2 regions of the Streptomyces sp. NPDC107500 genome follow, and region 1 is predicted to be linked to the other one. Evidence: riboswitches for the same ligand, from Rfam matches in the RefSeq annotation. Region 1 holds a riboswitch; the other holds the start of a gene.
The links. Region 1 has a riboswitch for glycine ahead of gcvT (glycine cleavage system aminomethyltransferase GcvT). Riboswitches for the same ligand answer to the same signal wherever they lie in the genome.
Positions count from the first base shown of each region.

Region 2: it holds a riboswitch for glycine, as region 1 does, so the genes downstream of both, gcvP (aminomethyl-transferring glycine dehydrogenase) here and gcvT (glycine cleavage system aminomethyltransferase GcvT) in region 1, are expected to answer to the same signal.

Region 1 is NZ_JBVJPF010000011.1:32,922-37,453, reverse strand. It holds gene ACZ67M_RS35495 (enhanced serine sensitivity protein SseB) at 1-510, opposite strand, end outside; gene ACZ67M_RS35490 (AAA family ATPase) at 585-1,253, opposite strand; glycine riboswitch at 1,432-1,526, shown strand; glycine riboswitch at 1,527-1,643, shown strand; gene gcvT (glycine cleavage system aminomethyltransferase GcvT) at 1,687-2,805, shown strand; gene gcvH (glycine cleavage system protein GcvH) at 2,916-3,293, shown strand; gene glyA (serine hydroxymethyltransferase) at 3,308-4,532, shown strand, end outside.
Region 2 is NZ_JBVJPF010000006.1:610,212-614,743, forward strand. It holds gene gcvP (aminomethyl-transferring glycine dehydrogenase) at 1-2,279, opposite strand, end outside; glycine riboswitch at 2,456-2,551, opposite strand; gene ACZ67M_RS26475 (PRC-barrel domain-containing protein) at 2,701-3,078, shown strand; gene ACZ67M_RS26480 (DNA polymerase IV) at 3,122-4,501, opposite strand.

The sequences.
Region 1 (4,532 bases):
GGAGGCCGCGGCGAGGAAGTCCACCGGGTCGTCCTGCCAGTCCGGTTCGAAGAGGCGGACCCGGCCGCCGGATGCGGGCCCGTCCAGCGGGGTGCGGCCGGCCCGGCACAGCTCGGCCACGGCGGGCGGCGGCAGCGGGATGCCGACCACGCCCTCCGGGTTCACGGCGATGCCGATCTGCGGGGGCAGGCCGCGGGCGAACTCCGCGGCGGGGGCGACGGTGTACGCCATCTGCGCCCCGGCGACCTGGCGGAGCTGCTCCTCGGAGCTGAACACCGGCACGTAGGCCTGGCCGTCGATCTCCAGGGAGGGCAGGTCGAGGGGGCCGCTGTGCGGGCCGCCGCCGTTCGGCAGGGGGATCCAGAGGAAGCTGCGGCCGAGCACCTCCACGATCCGCCCGCCGGCGCCGGGTATGCCGAGGGAGGCGGAGAGCACCTCCTCCAGCTCGTTGCCGGGCCAACCGCCGTGCGGGTGGGGGTGTGCCTGTGCCGGGAACTCGGGGAAGTCCATCTGCCTACCGCCTGCCTGGTACCGCTGTCCTGGCTGAAAAGGCTAACCCGTTCGGCGCAGCCCCCCGTGGTCCGTCATCCGGTGAACGCGATGCGGCGGAGGTTGTCCGCGGCCGCCCGGTCCAGGACGATCGCCGAGGTGCAGCCGGCCGGCAGGGCGCCTCCGGTCACGGCGCGCAGCAGGCGGGAGTTGGCCGCGCGGTGCCGCAGGAACGCGTACCGCGAGACGCCGCGGCCGCGCTCGCGCTGCCCGGCGAGGGCCTGGTCGGCGCCGACGTCGAGGAGCAGCAGGTGCAGGGTGCCGTCGCGGCGCCGGGCCTCCCGGGCCAGCCAGCCGCGCACCCAGGACTGTGTGCCGCAGTCGTGCACGACGACGCCCTCGCCGGAGCGCAGCGCCTTGCGGAGCCCCGCGTAGTGGGCGAGGCGGACCAGGGGGCGGTAGAGCGCGTACGGCAGGAAGCCCGGCATGCGGCGCTCCCAGCGGTCGCGGGTGTCCTGGGAGTCGATGCGCGGGCCGCGCACGGTGCGCGCCATCAGGGTGGACTTGCCGCTGCCGGGCAGGCCGGTGATCACCACCAGGTCCCGGGGTCCGAAGAGCAGGGCGTGCGGGCCGCGCCCGTCCCGCTCGCGCAGGTCGCGGACGACGGGTGCGGGCCGCTCGGCGCACGACTGCGGGGCCGGGGCGGAGGGCTGCTCGGGCAGCGCGAGGCCCGAGGTCGTGGCGTAGGCCGTGGTCCTGTTCACCGTGATCGTCTCCCCTGGGGCGGTTCACGAGTTCCCATCCCCGTCGAGTGTAAAGAGAAGGTAATGCGCGGGTCTCGCGATTTCGTTCGCTTACTGCCACAAGCCGGTTACAGATCACGGTCTGCCACGAATCGGCCGGTCGTGCAATGATGGCGGCGCCAACTGCATACCGGCCGTTTGAATCCGCGCGGGAGAGTCCCCGGCCACGCCGGGGCGCCGAAGGAGCAAGTCCCTCCCTTGAATCTCTCAGGCCCCCGTTACCGCGCGGGCGAGGCACATCTGAAAAGCGGGCCGCCGTTCGACGGCTGCCCCACCCAAGGTGCAAGCCCTGATCGCCGTACTCCGGTGGTCGTGGCGAACCTCTCAGGTTCCGATGACAGATGGGGAGGACCGACCTCGCCCGTGCCGTCCTGTCCTGGGAGACGACCGACCGATGAGCAGTTCGAACACCCGCCGTACCGCGCTCGACGCCACGCATCGCGCGCTGGGCGCGACGATGACCGACTTCGCCGGCTGGGACATGCCCCTGCGCTACGCCTCCGAGCGTGACGAGCACGTCGCGGTGCGCACCCGGGCCGGTCTCTTCGACCTCTCGCACATGGGCGAGATCACCGTCACCGGGCCGCAGGCCGCCGCGCTCCTTGACTTCGCGCTGGTCGGCAACATCGGCGGCGTGAAGCCGGGCCGCGCCCGCTACACCATGATCTGCCGCGAGGACGGCGGCATCCTGGACGACCTGATCGTCTACCGGCTGGCGGACGCCGAGTACATGGTCGTCGCCAACGCCTCCAACGCGCAGACCGTGCTCGACGCGCTGACCGAGCGGGCGGCCGGTTTCGACGCCGAGGTGCGCGACGACCGCGACGCCTACGCGCTGCTCGCCGTGCAGGGCCCCGAGTCCCCGGGCATCCTCAAGAGCCTCACCGACGCCGACCTGGACGGCCTGAAGTACTACGCCGGTCTGCCCGGCACGGTGGCCGGCGTCCCGGCGCTGATCGCGCGCACCGGCTACACCGGCGAGGACGGCTTCGAGCTGTTCGTGAAGCCGGAGCACGCCGTCGAGCTGTGGCAGGCGCTGACCGAGGCGGGCCAGGGCGTCGGTCTCGTCCCCTGCGGCCTGTCCTGCCGGGACACGCTCCGCCTGGAGGCGGGCATGCCGCTGTACGGGCACGAGCTGAGCACCTCCCTGACGCCCTTCGACGCCGGGCTCGGCCGGGTGGTGAAGTTCGAGAAGGAGGGCGACTTCGTCGGTCGCGCCGCGCTGACCGGGGCCGCCGCCGAGGCCGAGCAGAACCCGCCCCGCGTGCTGGTCGGCCTGATCGCCGAGGGCCGCCGGGTCCCGCGTGCCGGGTACCAGGTCGTCGCCGGCGGCGAGGTGATCGGCGAGGTCACCTCCGGCGCCCCCTCCCCCACGCTGGGCAAGCCGATCGCCATCGCGTACGTCGACGCGGCGCACGCGGCTCCGGGGACCGAGGGTGTGGGCGTGGACATCCGGGGCAGCCACGAGCCGTACGAGGTCGTGGCACTGCCCTTCTACAAGCGCCAGAAGTAGACACTGAGGGCGGACGGCCACCGGCCTCCGCGCGTGTCCTTGCTGCTCAACGGCAGTGTCAGCAGTCCCCCATTCATCAGCAGTCACCCGCGTACAGGAGAATTCAGGCCATGAGCAACCCCCAGCAGCTGCGCTACAGCAAGGAGCACGAGTGGCTGTCGGCCGCCGAGGACGGCGCCTCGACGGTCGGCATCACGGAGCACGCGGCCAACGCGCTCGGTGACGTCGTCTTCGTGCAGCTTCCCGAGGTCGGCGACTCGGTGTCCGCGGGCGAGACCTGCGGCGAACTGGAGTCGACCAAGTCCGTCTCCGACCTGTACTCCCCCGTCTCCGGTGAGGTCACCGAGATCAACGAGGACGTCGTCAACGACCCGTCGCTGGTGAACAGCGCCCCCTTCGAGGGCGGCTGGCTGTTCAAGGTGCGGGTCACGGACGAGCCGGGCGACCTGCTCTCCGCCGACGAGTACACCGCATTCGCCGGCGCCTGAGGAGTCACGGACGCATGTCGCTTCTGAACACACCCCTGCATGAGCTCGACCCCGACGTCGCCGCCGCCGTCGACGCCGAGCTGGACCGCCAGCAGTCCACCCTGGAGATGATCGCCTCCGAGAACTTCGCACCCGTCGCGGTGATGGAGGCCCAGGGCTCGGTCCTGACCAACAAGTACGCCGAGGGCTATCCCGGCCGCCGCTACTACGGCGGCTGCGAGCACGTCGACGTGGTCGAGCAGATCGCCATCGACCGGGTCAAGGCGCTGTTCGGCGCCGAGCACGCCAACGTGCAGCCGCACTCGGGCGCGCAGGCCAACGCCGCCGCGATGTTCGCGCTGCTCAAGCCGGGCGACACGATCATGGGTCTGAACCTCGCCCACGGCGGGCACCTGACCCACGGCATGAAGATCAACTTCTCCGGCAAGCTCTACAACGTGGTCCCGTACCACGTCGGCGAGGACGGCCAGGTCGACATGGCCGAGGTGGAGCGCCTCGCCAAGGAGAGCAGGCCGAAGCTGATCGTGGCCGGCTGGTCGGCCTACCCCCGGCAGCTCGACTTCGCCGCCTTCCGCAAGGTGGCCGACGAGGTCGGCGCCTACCTCATGGTCGACATGGCGCACTTCGCCGGTCTGGTCGCGGCGGGCCTGCACCCGAACCCGGTGCCGCACGCGCACGTGGTCACCACCACGACCCACAAGACGCTGGGCGGCCCGCGCGGCGGTGTGATCCTCTCCACGGCCGACCTGGCCAAGAAGATCAACTCCGCCGTCTTCCCCGGTCAGCAGGGTGGACCGCTGGAGCACGTGGTCGCCGCCAAGGCCGTCGCCTTCAAGGTCGCCGCGAGCGAGGACTTCAAGGAGCGCCAGACCCGTACGCTGGAGGGTGCCCGCATCCTGGCCGAGCGCCTGGTGCGGGACGACGCGAAGGCGGCGGGCGTGTCGGTCCTGACCGGTGGCACGGACGTCCACCTGGTCCTGGTCGACCTGCGCGACTCCGAGCTGGACGGCCAGCAGGCCGAGGACCGCCTGCACGAGGTCGGCATCACGGTCAACCGCAACGCCGTCCCGAACGACCCGCGTCCGCCGATGGTGACCTCCGGGCTGCGCATCGGTACGCCGGCCCTGGCGACCCGCGGCTTCACGGCCGAGGACTTCGCCGAGGTCGCGGACGTGATCGCCGAGGCGCTGAAGGCCCCCTCTCCCTTCGGGGCGGCCGACGCCGAGGCGCTGGCGGCCC
Region 2 (4,532 bases), on a different contig from region 1:
GAGCCCCACGGGGCCGCCGAGATCGGTCCGACGCCCGTCTGCGGGCCTGCCGCGGGCTGCATCGGGTGGTTGGGCAGGTACGGCGCCAGGTGCGACCGTACGGCCACCGGGCCGACGCCGGGACCGCCGCCGCCGTGCGGGATGCAGAACGTCTTGTGCAGGTTCAGGTGGGAGACGTCGCCGCCGAAGTGGCCGGGCTTGGCGAGGCCGACCAGGGCGTTGAGGTTGGCGCCGTCCACGTAGACCTGACCGCCGGCGTCGTGCACCCGGCCGCAGATGTCGGCCACGTGCTCCTCGAAGACACCGTGCGTGGACGGGTAGGTGATCATCAGCACGGCCAGCTCGTCGCGGTGCTGCTCGATCTTGGCGCGCAGGTCCTCGATGTCGATCTCGCCGTCCTCGGCGGTCTTGACGACGACGACCTTCATGCCGGCCATCACCGCGCTGGCCGCGTTGGTGCCGTGCGCGGAGGACGGGATGAGGCAGACGGTGCGCTGCTCGTCGCCGTTGGCCCGGTGGTACCCGCGTACGGCGAGCAGGCCCGCGAACTCGCCCTGCGACCCGGCGTTGGGCTGCAACGAGACCTTGTCGTACCCGGTCACCTCCGCGAGCCGCTCCTCCAGCTCACGGATGAGGGTGAGGTAGCCCTGCGCCTGCTCGGCGGGCGCGAAGGGGTGCAGCGCGCCGAACTCGGACCAGGTGACCGGCTCCATCTCGGTGGTGGCGTTGAGCTTCATGGTGCAGGAGCCCAGCGGGATCATGCCGCGGTCCAGCGCGTAGTCCCGGTCGGCGAGGCGGCGCAGGTAGCGCAGCATCGCGGTCTCGGAGCGGTGCTGGTGGAAGACGGGGTGGGTCAGGAAGTCGTCGGTGCGCAGCTGCGCCTCGGGCAGCGTCTCCGCGGTCTCCGCGTCCAGCGCCTCGATGTCGCCCTCGACGCCGAAGGCGTGCCACACGCCGCCGACCTGGGCGCGCGTGGTGGTCTCGTCGCAGGCGAAGGAGACGTGGTCGGCGTCGACGAGCCGCAGGTTGATGCCGTTCGCGCGGGCGGCGTGCACGACCGCGTCGGCCCGGCCGGGCACCCGCGCGGTGACGGTGTCGAAGTAGGCGCCGTGGACGATCTCGACGCCGCCCGCGGCGAGGCCCGCGGCGGTGATCGAGGCGTACCGGTGGGTGCGCCGGGCGATGGCCCGCAGGCCGTCGGGGCCGTGGTAGACGGCGTACATGCCGGCCATGACGGCGAGCAGCACCTGGGCGGTGCAGATGTTGCTGGTGGCCTTCTCGCGGCGGATGTGCTGCTCGCGGGTCTGCAGGGCCAGGCGGTAGGCCTTGTTGCCGTCCGCGTCCACGGAGACGCCGACGAGGCGGCCGGGCAGGCTCCGCGCGAACTTCTCGTGCACGGCCATGTAGCCGGCGTGCGGTCCGCCGAAGCCCATCGGTACGCCGAAGCGCTGGGTGGTGCCCACGGCGATGTCCGCGCCCAGCTCGCCGGGCGAGGTGAGCAGGGTGAGGGCGAGCAGGTCGGCGGCGACGGTGACGAGCGCGCCCAGCTCGTGCGCCCGCTCGACGACCGGCTTGATGTCGCGCACGGCACCGGAGGCGCCCGGGTACTGGAGCAGGACGCCGTTGATCTCCCGCTCGGCGACCGCGGCCGGGATGCCCTCGCTCAGGTCGGCGACGACGACCTCGACGCCGGTCGGCTCGGCGCGGGTCTGGATCACGGCGATGGTCTGCGGCAGCACGTCCGCGTCGACCAGGAAGAGGCCCTTCTTGTTCTTGCCCATGCGCCGGGAGAGCGCCATCGCCTCGGCGGCGGCGGTGCCCTCGTCCAGCAGGGAGGCACCGGAGGTGGGCAGGCCGGTCAGCTCGGCGACCATGGTCTGGAAGTTGAGCAGGGCCTCCAGGCGGCCCTGGGAGATCTCGGGCTGGTACGGCGTGTACGCGGTGTACCAGGAGGGGTTCTCCATGACGTTGCGCAGGATGACCGGCGGGGTGAAGGTGCCGTAGTAACCGAGGCCGATCATGGAGTCCAGGACCTGGTTGCGGTCGGCCAGCGAGCGCAGCTCGGCCAGCACCTCGGCCTCGGAGCGGGCGCCGGGCAGGTCCAGCGCGTCGGCGTTCTTGATCACATCCGGCACCGCGGCGGCCGTCAGCTCGTCGAGCGAACCGTAACCGACCTGCGCGAGCATCTTGGCCCGGGCCTCGTGGTCGGGGCCGATGTGGCGCTGCTCGAACGGCGCTGCCTGTTCGAGTTCGGTGAGCGGAGTGCGGTGGGCGGTCATTGCGGAGGCCTCCTGGTCTGACGACCTGCGAGGGGCACCACGGCGCGGGTACCCGGTCGGCCTCCCCCTCTGTCATCTCAACCTGAGAGCTTCACCGGGGCGGCCCGAGGGCGTCCCGGCTTTCACCGTCGGTGAGAGCGGAAGCCGTCGACACCCGCTCTGCTTTCCAGAGTGACCTCGTCCGTGCGGTACGTGAGCCTGAGAGATTCCGGGGAGGATTTGCTCCTTCGGCGCCTCCGGTGATCTCCGGAGGACTCTCCCGCGCGGGGTCAGCAGCCGTTTGCCAGCGTACCAGCGAGCCCGCGGCACGAACCTTCGAGTGGCCGACCGGCCATATGTAGTTTTTTGTAGTACTTACGGATGATTCGGCGGGCTGGTGTGCGACCCCAGTGCGGCCAAGTGGTGACCAAGTGGAGGGCCCGTGCGTACTGACATCGACCCGCGGAACCTGATAGGCCGCAAGGCGTTCGACCGCGACGGCACCAGGATCGGCATCGTGGACGAGGTGTACCTCGACGATGCCACCGGCGTGCCCGAGTGGGCGGCCATCCGCACCGGCCTCTTCAGCAGGGACGCCTTCGTACCCCTGGAGCCCAGCGAGCTGGTCGAGGGCGCCCTGCGCGTGCCCTTCGCCCGGGCCCTGATCAAGGAGGCACCGGACTTCGGCGTCGGCCGCCACCTCTCGCCGGAACAGGAACTCCAGCTGTACCACCACTACGGCCTCGACGTGGCCGCCGCTCCCCCGCTCCCCGACCGCGACTTCGGCAAGCTGGCGGGCAAGGGCAACGAGGAGAGCTGACGCTCCGCCCCCACAAAGCTCGCGGCACGTACGGGACGCACGGCTAGCCGGCCACCGGTCTGGCCGGGCCGTCGCCGGGTCTTCGCGTCTCGGACGGAACCAGCGGCAGCGGATCCGCGGGCGTCAGCTCCGGGTCGTCCATCGGAAAGGTCCGCACCCGCCCGGTCCGCGAGTACGGCGTCTCGAAGCGCACGGTGACCCGCCCCAGCCCGCTCCCCTGGACCCACCCGTGCCCGAACCGCGTGTGCCGCACGTCGTGCCCCGACGGCCAGCGGCGCTCCGCGGGTGCCGGGCGGTGCTCCGCGGCGGGCTCGGTCTCCGGCTCCTCGGCCGGTTCCCCGGCCCCGCCTCCCGCCGCCTGCGCGAACAGGTCCTCCTGCGTGTAGTCGGCCAGGCCGCTGACGCCGACCCCGAGCAGCCGCACACCTCCCGTGGTGTCCACCGAGTCCAGCAGCCGGGCGGCGGCCTCCCGCACCACCGCCGGGTCGTCCGTGGGCCCGCGCAGCGTCTCGGAGCGCGTCAGCGTGGAGAAGTCGTATCTGCGCACCTTGAGCACGATGGTCCGCCCGGACAGCCCCGACGCGCGCAGCCGGCGCACGCACCGGTCGGCCAGCCGGCCCACCTCCACGCCGACCCGCACCCGGTCGTGGATGTCCACGTCGTAGGTGTCCTCGACCGACACGGACTTGGCCTCCCGCTCGGCCACCACGGGCCGCTCGTCGAGCGCCAGGGCCATGGCGTACAGGCCGTGTCCGTGCGCCTTGCCCACCAGCCGCACCAACTCGTCCTCGCCCGCCTCGGCCAGTTCCCCGACCGTGGTGATGCCGGCCCGGCGCAGGTGGTCGCCGGTCGCCGGGCCGACGCCGGGCAGGGTCCGCACGGACATGGGCTCCAGCATGGCCCGCTCCGTCCCCGGCGGGATCAGGACCAGCCCGTCGGGCTTGGCCTCCTCGGAGGCGATCTTGGCCAGCATCTTGGAGGCGGCCAGTCCCACGGATCCGGTGAGGCCCGTGGCGGCGCGGATGTCCGTGCGCAGCTTCGTCCCGGCCAGCCGCGCCGACGCCGCGTCCCAGGCCGTCCCACCGGCCTCCAGGTCCACGAAGGCCTCGTCCAGGCTCAGCGGCTCCACCAACGGGGACAGCTCCCTGAGCAGCCGCATCACTTGCTCGCTGATCGACCGGTACAGCTCGAACCGCGGGACGAGATACGCGGCGTTGGGCGCCAGCCGCCTGGCCTGGCCCATGGGCATCGCCGAGTGGACGCCGAAGACGCGCGCCTCGTACGAGCAGGTGGCGACGACGCCTCGCGGCCCCAGGCCGCCCACCACCACGGCCTTCCCGCGCAGACTCGGCTTGGACGCCTGCTCCACCGAGGCGAAGAAGGCATCCATGTCGAGATGCAGGATCGTGGGCGCGGTTCTCACATCTCCGATGCTGCCCTACGCCACTGACAAT